3 regions of the Lysinibacillus sp. SGAir0095 genome follow, and region 1 is predicted to be linked to each of the others. Evidence: riboswitches for the same ligand, from Rfam matches in the RefSeq annotation. Region 1 holds a riboswitch; each other region holds the start of a gene.
What was found. Region 1 has a riboswitch for thiamine pyrophosphate ahead of C1N55_RS03130 (ABC transporter substrate-binding protein). Riboswitches for the same ligand answer to the same signal wherever they lie in the genome.
Positions count from the first base shown of each region.

Region 2: linked by a shared signal. The riboswitch ahead of thiM (hydroxyethylthiazole kinase) and the one ahead of C1N55_RS03130 (ABC transporter substrate-binding protein) in region 1 are both predicted to bind thiamine pyrophosphate.
Region 3: linked by a shared signal. The riboswitch ahead of thiT (energy-coupled thiamine transporter ThiT) and the one ahead of C1N55_RS03130 (ABC transporter substrate-binding protein) in region 1 are both predicted to bind thiamine pyrophosphate.

Region 1 is NZ_CP028083.1:621,466-624,744, forward strand. It holds gene C1N55_RS03125 (thiamine-binding protein) at 1-236, opposite strand, end outside; gene C1N55_RS03130 (ABC transporter substrate-binding protein) at 239-1,255, opposite strand; TPP riboswitch at 1,365-1,474, opposite strand; gene C1N55_RS03135 (hypothetical protein) at 1,698-1,970, shown strand; gene C1N55_RS03140 (GNAT family N-acetyltransferase) at 2,085-2,585, shown strand; gene C1N55_RS03145 (hypothetical protein) at 2,791-3,237, shown strand; gene C1N55_RS03150 (helix-turn-helix transcriptional regulator) at 3,239-3,279, shown strand, end outside.
Region 2 is NZ_CP028083.1:3,956,199-3,959,477, reverse strand. It holds gene truA (tRNA pseudouridine(38-40) synthase TruA) at 1-287, shown strand, start outside; gene rplM (50S ribosomal protein L13) at 502-939, shown strand; gene rpsI (30S ribosomal protein S9) at 962-1,354, shown strand; TPP riboswitch at 1,519-1,618, shown strand; TPP riboswitch at 1,673-1,771, shown strand; gene thiM (hydroxyethylthiazole kinase) at 1,939-2,679, shown strand; gene thiD (bifunctional hydroxymethylpyrimidine kinase/phosphomethylpyrimidine kinase) at 2,676-3,279, shown strand, end outside.
Region 3 is NZ_CP028083.1:3,491,240-3,494,518, reverse strand. It holds gene C1N55_RS17300 (AAA family ATPase) at 1-858, shown strand, start outside; gene C1N55_RS17295 (magnetosome magnetite crystal formation protein family) at 1,053-1,385, opposite strand; TPP riboswitch at 1,519-1,626, shown strand; gene thiT (energy-coupled thiamine transporter ThiT) at 1,750-2,307, shown strand; gene map (type I methionyl aminopeptidase) at 2,643-3,279, shown strand, end outside.

The DNA.
Region 1 (3,279 bases):
ATTTTCATCTGAGTAATTACATTGACACTACCTAATTCAATCATTTTTTCATTCATTTTTTTTATGATAAGTAAAAGCTCTGAAAGTTCCCCCTCCATTGTTGTCTCTAAGGGCTGAACTTTATATTTCACACCAGCTGCATCGATAATTGCGATTGCTGCATCAACAAATGGGATTACATCTTCAAGTTCTTTTGTTTTTGGAATGATTTGTACACTAATTAATGAATTTGCCATTTTTATTCTCCTTTTTCCGGTAGGAATTCATTTGTAAATGCTGTTTCAGGGGTAAATTCACCTTCTAAAACACCGTTTTCTTTCATCCAATCCGCATAATTTTGCCAAACTTCAAGTTTTTGCTCGCCAAAGCGCGGTGCATCATCCTGATATTTGTCTGCAAGCCATTTTTGACTTTCTAGTACAAGCTCAGTATCTAATTCAGGAGCTGCTTTAGAAAGGATAGCTGCTGCATCCTCCGGGTTTTTAATTGCAAATTGATATCCTTGAGAGGCTGCCGTTACAAAGGCTTTCACCGTTTCCGTTTTTTCTTCAATCATATTTTCGTTTGTTGCAAGGACTGGAGTATAGTAATCCAGTTTTTCACTATAGTCTGTTAAATACACCATATTGATGTCTTCTCCCCGAAGTTCAGCTTCAATGCCTGTCCACGCGTAATAAATCCAAGCAAAATCAATTCCTTGATTAGCCATTGTGAAAAAGTCGGCATTACCCGAATTGACGATATCTAGCTTATCGATATCTGCTTTTTCAGTGTTCATTAGTGTTTCCAACACGGCTTGTTCGATAGGGGAGCCCCAACCGCCATATACTCGATTTTCAAAATCCTTTGGCGAATCAATATTTTTGTCTGCTGGTGAGGCAAAACCGGATGTATTGTGCTGAATCACAGCTGCAATGGATACGATAGGGACATCCTGTGTTCGAGCGAGCGTAATCGATTCTTGGTAGCTTACACCAAATTCTGCTTTACCTGAAGCTACAAGCTGATCGGCACCTGCATCACCTGGTTGAATGATTTCAACTTCTAAACCTTGTTCTTCAAAATAGCCATTTTCTTTGGCGACATAAAGTCCAGTGTGGTTCGTGTTAGGTGTCCAATCCAACACAACGGTTACTTTTTCTAAATTTTCCTTCGGTTGCTCGTTAGAAGCGTTCGAGTCTGTTTCTGTTTCGTTCGATTGGCAGCCAACAAGCGCGAAAACTGCCATCATTACTAAGATGTAAAGTCTTTTCATGGGAATCCTCCAATAGAATGAATTAATCCATAAAAAGAAGAAATAAAAAACGCCCAGGATCAAAATCATCCCAGACGTAACCAACATTCATTTCAACATGAAAGAAAATCAAATTGAAGCCAATGTTCCCTACGCTGGTGTTAACCAAATCAGGTTCAAAGGGTTAGTATCATACGGATACAGTCTCAGCTGGCTAAACCAGCCCCCCTACATTCTTCTTGATATGAACTTACATTTCCTATTTTAGACATAATTGTGATAAAAGTTCAATATTATTCTAAAATATGATAGAGAATAATAGAATTGGCGGCAAACTTCTAGCGTCAGCCCGAACATAATTAGAATTCTAAGTGTTGACCATGTTACAGGAATAGAAGAGTTTTGATATAATTAAAAAAGAGAATCTATAGCTTAAAAAGAAATAACTTAGGAGAGAAAAACAGTGCCAATAGCTATCATTATATTAGTACTCGCCATCGTATTGGCAGTTTATATTAGTCGCAACAAGGCCACGAAAAAAAAGCTTTTAATATGGGGTGTAGCGGCCATCGTTGCCATCGCACCTTTACTGTCTTGGATTGCGGGGATTTTATTTGGGATGGATGAAGGGGACGGTTTTGTAGGATTTACAGTGATGATCTATAGCTTTGTTTTACTGGAAGTTATCGGATTTGTTCTTGTATATCTCGGCATTTTTAAGAGAATGAGAAGATAAGTGTTTCTACAAGTTTAGAAGCACTTTTTCTTTTGCAAATCTTTGTGAAAGATTTTATTGTAATCCGGTGTAAATAGAATTAACATGAATTTAAAACTTGGAAGAGGAGATTTTATGACACTAGAAATTACATTTCGCGACGCCACATTAGAAGATTTACCGAAAATTGTAGAGATTTATAATTCAACGATTTCAGGCAGAATGGTCACAGCAGACACTGAGCCGGTAACGGTTGAAGATCGATTGAAGTGGTTCCATGAGCATACCCCTTCTAAAAGACCTCTATGGGTAGTGGAAACAAGTGGGGAAATCTGTGGATGGGTTAGCCTTCAAGACTTTTATGGAAGACCTGCCTATCAAGCAACTGCAGAGGTTAGCATTTACCTAGATGAAAATTTTAGAGGACATGGCCTTGGAAAAACAGTATTATCCAAAGTAATAGAGGTCGCGCCAAGCTGTGGAGTTGAGACTTTACTAGGTTTCATCTTTGGCCATAACGAACCAAGTCTTCGCTTATTTGAAAAATTTGGCTTCGATAGATGGGCGCATCTCCCGGAAGTGGCTACTTTGGACGGAGTAAAAAGAGATTTAGTAATTTTGGGAAAGAAACTATAAAATTAAATAAAGTACTATATTTCAATTAAAAAGAGTTGTCTCAAACTACATATGAGGCAACTCCTTTTTTTGTTGAACAAATAGCAGAAGAAATTTCTTTGGAAAACTAATGTAATTTGTAGTTAACTTTTTGTATGGTTCAACATACAATATGTATAACAAACTTTACATGATGTAAAATGAAGTATACATGGGAGGTGAAGAGATGACCTATCAAGAAAAGAAGAGCATCGTATCATTGATTAGTGCCATCCTTATTTTTGTATCCTATTGCTTGTATATGTACCCGCGTTACCCTGAAGAGGGTCTGGAGTCGATGGAAACCTTTCATTATTGGAGTTCTTTCGTACTTATTCTGACAGTGTTTTCAATCGTGGCACATATTATCATCAGTATTCTTTTTAATATTGTCTTTAGAATGACAACAAAAGAGAGGGAACCAAAATTTGCAGATGAACTGGATAAGTTAATCGAATTAAAAGCGTTCCGGAATTCATTTTTTGTGTTTATCTTAGGCTTTATTCTTGCCATGGGTTCACTGATTATCTATCAGCCATTACAGGTGATGTTTGTTATCCTAATTGCTTCTGGATTCATATCTGATGTAACTGGATCTGCTACAAAACTATATCACTATAGGAGAGGAGTATAAGATGGGCAAAAATCTTGTCGGCAATCACATACGAAAATTACG
Region 2 (3,279 bases), 810 kb from region 1:
CATGCTTCTGTGCGGCGAATACAAGTGTAGTAGATAAAGTTCGTACTGTTCATTCATTGAACTTCTCCTGGCAGGGAGAAGAGCTTCATATGGTCATAGAAGGTAACGGCTTTTTATATAACATGGTACGAATCATTGCCGGTACCTTGTGGGAAGTTGGTATAGGGAAGAAAGAAGCAGGAGACTTAAAGAAAATTGTTGCTTCAATGGATCGCGGAAATGCGGGTAAAACCGCACCACCACAGGGTCTCTACCTTGAGAAAGTTTTCTATAAAAATGAGACATAGAACGCCCAAAATCTGGTCATACACGTACTTAGATATGTGTGCTAAAATAAATAAGCAACACGTCCAGGTGTGTTGCTTTTTTTCTTGACTTATGTGTAAATATATTATAAGATGACATATGGTATTTTCATTACCACCACAAATAAGCCCCGAAACTTATAAGTGTATACTAATGAAAAATAACGGTAATCGAATCGATTAGGAGGATATATAAATGCGTACAACATTCATGGCTAAAGGTCACGAAGTAGATCGTAAATGGTTAGTAGTTGACGCAGAAGGTCAAACGCTTGGACGTTTAGCTTCTGAAGTAGCTGCTATCTTACGCGGTAAACATAAACCAACATTCACACCAAACGTAGACACAGGTGACTTTGTTATCGTAATCAACGCTGACAAAATTCATTTAACAGGTAACAAATTAGAAGGTAAAATTTATTACCGTCACACTCAATTCGCTGGTGGTTTAAAACAACGTACAGCTGGCGAAATGAAAGACAAATACCCAACACAAATGATCGAATTAGCAGTTAAAGGGATGCTTCCTAAAAACTCTTTAGGACGTAAAATGTTCGGTAAACTTAACGTTTATACTGGAGCAGAACACCCACATGCAGCACAAAAACCGGAAAGCTATACGCTTCGCGGATAATTATTAAGAGGAGGATATACCCTTGGCACAAGTTCAATATATCGGCACAGGTCGCCGTAAAAGCTCAGTAGCTCGCGTACGTTTAGTACCAGGCGAAGGTAAAATTGTTATCAACAACCGTAGTATCGAAGAGTACTTACCATTCGAAACTTTACACTTAATCATCAACCAACCATTAGAAGCAACTCAAACTAAAGGTAGCTATGATGTATTTGTAAACGTAAACGGTGGTGGATTCACAGGTCAAGCTGGTGCAATCCGTCACGGTATCGCTCGTGCGTTACTATCAGTTGACCCAGATTTCCGTCCAGCACTTAAATCTGCAGGTTTACTAACTCGTGACCCACGTATGAAAGAACGTAAAAAATACGGTCTTAAAGGTGCTCGTCGTGCGCCTCAGTTCTCAAAACGTTAATTTTGGCGTTTCAAGACTCTCAAAGCATTTGCTTTGGGGGTCTTTTTTTATGGAAATGAGGTTTTAAGGACGATATATTTTTTCATTGTTAATGGTAAAAATCACCTAATATTTCAAACAAATATAGATTTTTCATTAATTTCGTGTAATATAGAATTTAATTAAATGTTTTGCAGGGGGACACGATTCGTGTTGAGAAGGTTAAACCTGACCCTTAGAACCTGATCCGTTAATACGGGCGTAGGGAGCAACGTACAAATTATCTATGTGCTTGTATGCTCTCCTTTTTTCGAGGAGAGCTTTTCTTTTGCAAAATTACTTTAATTGCGGGGGGACACATTCGTGTTGAGAAGGTTAAAACCTGACCCTTAGAACCTGACAGTTAAGACTGACGTAGGGAGCAATCAAGGGTGTAGTCTACCTTTTTTTGGCCTTTACTATCTAAAGTAGAGGCTTTTTTGCTCTTGGAATCACTAAAAGGAGGACAAGGAGATGCATTTTTTGAAGAAATTTCAAACAGAATCAGATGGACAAGGACAAAATGCCATGCATGCAACAAAACTAGATGGAAGAGGTGAGAGGCTATGCTAACGAAAATTAATCACGCAAAACCACTTGTTCATTGTATAACGAACTATGTTGTAGCGAATTTTACAGCCAATGGTTTACTGGCTATCGGGGCTTCACCAGTAATGGCAGATGAAGTAGAAGAAGTAGGAGATATGGTTTCGATAGCAGGTGCTTTGCTTTTAAATATTGGGACAGTCAATACCCGCACCAGTGAGGCAATGCTTGTTGCCGGGAAAAAGGCAAATGAATGCGGTGTGCCAGTTGTTCTAGATCCTGTAGGCGTTGGGGCAACACCCTTCCGTAAAAATGTCGTTATGCAACTCCTTGAACAGATTAAGATCGATGTACTTCGTTGTAATGAAGGAGAGCTGGCTTCAATCTACGGTGTCGCATGGGAGTCTCGTGGTGTCGATAGTGGCAAGGGTGATATGGACACAATCCAAGTGGCAAAAGAGGTTGCAAGGAAGTACAAATGCATCGTTGTTGTAACAGGTGAGGCTGATCTAGTGACTGATGGGGAAGACATTATACAAGTACATGGCGGAAATGTATATGCAACCCGTGTGACTGGAACAGGCTGCTTATTAAGTGCTATTTGCGCAGCAGTATTAGCAAGTAGCGAGCAACCAATGCAGGATTTGGCTTCTACGTTAAAACAATATAAAGAAGCAAGTGAACAAAGTGGCAAAGAGTTAGGGACATTCCAGTTCAAATTCATTAATACACTCCAAAAATTAGCGGAGGGATGCCAATGATAGCCTTATCAATTGCCGGTTCAGATTCTGGAGGAGGCGCGGGAATTCAGGCCGATGTCAAAACATTTCAGGAGCTTGGTGTATTTGGTACCACAGCCATTACATCCCTCACAGCACAAAATACACTTGGCGTCCATGGAATTTCTGAAGTCGCACCTGCATTTTTGAAACTACAATTAGATGCTGTACTATCAGATTTTAATGTTCAAGCAGTTAAAACAGGCATGCTCTTTTCTGCTGAACTCATTGAGATTGTAGCAGATGTGATGAAAGGACAAAATATTCCCCTTATCGTTGATCCAGTCATGGTTGCCAAAGGAGGAGCGAGTTTATTGCAAGAGGAAGCAGTGATGGCGCTAAAAACAAAATTACTTCCGCTGACGACAATTTGTACGCCGAACATTCCCGAAGCAGAGACACTTACAGGGATGTCTATATGTAATGCCAAAGATATCGAACTAGCAGCGAAAAAGCTATTGGCAATGGGCGTGCAGTATGTAGTGATGAAAGGAGGTCATTTAGCTGGAGAATTTGCTGCGGACACTGTTTATTGGAACGGTGGTTTCTTTACAATGATGACACCACGTGTCCAAACGAAGG
Region 3 (3,279 bases), 1.3 Mb from region 1:
TTTGAGAACTATAAGCATTTTGAGTCTGCTATTCGAGATGATTTCCAAATTAATCATCTCCAGAATCAATATATGGAGTTTTCGAAAGTGCTTCATACAATAATTACTCAAGTTGAGCAAGAGAGTGAAGAGCTGGAAGGAAAAGAAAAAGTAGATTTAGCAAAAATTGAAGAGGCGTTAAATACATTAAAGCTCGAATATGAAAATACGCTTCAAACACTTAATCGCTCACTCGAATATGAACGCCAAGCCATAGACTTCTCCGAGAAATTAGATCACGTTGCAGATAAGATATTCCAGCTTGAGGAGATGTCTAGTCAAATAATCGATTTATACAATCTATTGCGCGGTCAAAATGGTAAAAAAATATCCTTTGAACGATATGTACAAATGGGTTATTTAGAACAAATTACAGAAGCGGCCAATATTCGATTAAAAAATCTATCAAATGGACAATATTATTTACAATGTTCAGATAGACAGGAATCCCACGGACGCCAAAGTGGTTTAAGCCTAGATGTGTACGATACGTATACAGGTCAATCGCGAGATGTTAAATCGTTATCCGGTGGAGAGAAGTTTAATGCTTCCTTATGTCTGGCTCTAGGAATGGCGGATGTAATTCAAAGCTTCCGAGGGAATGTGAAAATCGATACGATGTTTATCGATGAAGGTTTTGGCTCCTTAGATGAAGAATCCCTAATGAAAGCAATTGATACATTGATTGATCTTCAAAAATCCGGACGAATCATTGGCGTTATCTCACACGTATCCGAGTTGAAAGCAGCAATTCCTGCCATTTTACAGGTCGAAAAATTAAAAGAGGGCTATAGTAAAACGTCCTTTCTGCTTAAGTAAAAAACGGCGGAGACCTTAGTAGTCTCTGCCGTTTATTTTATAGCCTGTCCTTGATGATTTTTTCTTATCCATTACTTTTTTGATTATGGGATATACAATTGGTGCCACCTTCATAATCGTTTTTATGGTTTTTCCCAATTTCATAGATAATGCACTCCTTCACCTTTATAAGAACTATACCCTTAAAAGGTACTTTAGAAACCTACCCGGAAAACTCGATAGGCTTGAACTAAATTCCAAATGATCACTCCGATCGTGATAGCAAAATAAATTCCCATCAAAATGAACATCTTCATAATGTATCCGTTCATATTGTCATAGTTCATAGAAAATACGCCGATTAACCCCAAGATAACTAAAAGAATAGAAAGAACTGTGGGAATGGAGTGTGATAGCATTGCGCGTTTTGCATGGTACTTTACTTCTTTATCTTTAATGACGAAGTAAACGATAATAGGCAATAAAAAAGGTGCAAACAATAAACTAACATAACAAATGGCAGAAAGTATTTTATTATTATTTTCCATGTATTCACCTCGTTATAATTTTTAATTATATATGGAAGTGATTGACAATATAAAGGATTCGTATTCATATTCTAGTTGAAAAAAACATATAGTTTGATACAATTAGTAATGTTCTAACAATTAAACAAAATGTATTTACCACAAGGGGAGCTGATGAAGTCAGCTGAGATTATGCACTTGTTGCATTAACTCTTTGAACCTGTAAGCTAGTACTTGCGTAGGGATGTGGATAGAAACCGACTCCAATTGGCGTTTAGGCTCTGTCCTGGCGCCATTTTTATTTTTGGAGAAATCTAGACTTTATATTATTAGGATTTCTATCCTTCTCTTAGGTTCCAATTGAATTAAAGAGAGGAGATTTGTTATGAACAATAAAAAACTATTAATGCTCGTTGAGATTGCGATTTTTGCGGGTATTGGTCTGGTACTGGACCAAATTTCATTTAAATTCTGGGCTCAAGGTGGCTCCATTAGCTTTGTAATGTTACCTATCCTCATCATGGCGGTGCGTTGGGGAATCTTAGCAGGTATTACCACAGGCTTACTAATTGGTGTTTTACAAATGAGTTTTGGAGCTTACATCTTACATTGGGTTCAAGCGTTACTTGATTATGGAGTAGCATTCTCAGTTGTAGGTCTTGCAGGCATATTCCGAAAACAAATTCTTCGAGCAGCTCATGAAGTTAATAAGAAAAACATTACCCTTTATATTGTATTGGGGATAGTAGTTGGCGGACTATTGCGCTACGCAGCACATGCAATTGCCGGTGCTGTTTTCTTTAGTGAATACGCAGGCGATCAAAATGTTTGGCTATATACAATAATTTATAATGGTTCTTATATGATTCCAGCAATCATCCTAACAGCCATCGTAGGTTCATTAATTTTCACTGCAGCCCCAAGACTTTTACAAACAAAATAAATGACAAAGACGACCAGAAGTAATTAAGGTCGTCTTTTTCAATTTATTAAACCGTCGAGGAAACGTATTGTTAGGGAGAGATGGAAGTGAGATGCGATTCATAAGGTGGATGAAACACATTGCTATCCCAAATTGGCTCGAGCTTCGTGTGTACTCAGGCTACTCACCTAAGGAACACTAAATCAAAATTTATATTTGTGAATTATATGTTGGCTAAAGAACGTATTATAATATTTGAATTCAAAAGCCCTTCTTCAAGATTACATGCCCAATAATTTGTTATGATTGTGGTATATTATATAGAGATATGTAAATAGGAAGAAGGAACATTTAAGATGATTGTACAAACAAGTGAAGAGTTAGCAGCGTTAAAAAAGATTGGACGAATTTGTGCTGAAATTCGTGATGCCATGAAAGCAGCAACAAAACCAGGTATTACAACAAAGGAATTAGACGAAATTGGCGGCCGTATGTTTGAAGAAGCAGGAGCAATTTCAGGTCCTAAAGGGGAGTATGATTTCCCTGGCTTTACTTGTATTAGTGTCAACCACGAGGTAGCACATGGTATTCCCGGTTCTAGAGTTATAAATGAAGGTGACATGGTAAATATTGATGTATCTGGTTCATTCGATGGCTATTTTGCAGATACAGGAATTTCTTTTGTTGTGGGAGATGGTCACCCTGAAAAAGAAAAGCTTTGTAAAGTAGCAAAATCTGCATTTGAACGAGCAATGACAAAAGTTAAAGCGGGATCAAAACTAAATCAAATTGGTAAAGCAGTAGAACGTGAAGCTAGAGATAATGGGTTAACAGTGATTATGAATTTAACTGGTCATGGTGTAGGGCGTGCTTTACATGAAAAGCCAGAACATGTATTAAACTATTTTGATGCTTGGGATACTACCATCCTGAAAGAAGGAATGGTGTTAGCGGTAGAACCATTTATTTCCGAAAAAGCGGAGCATATTGTGG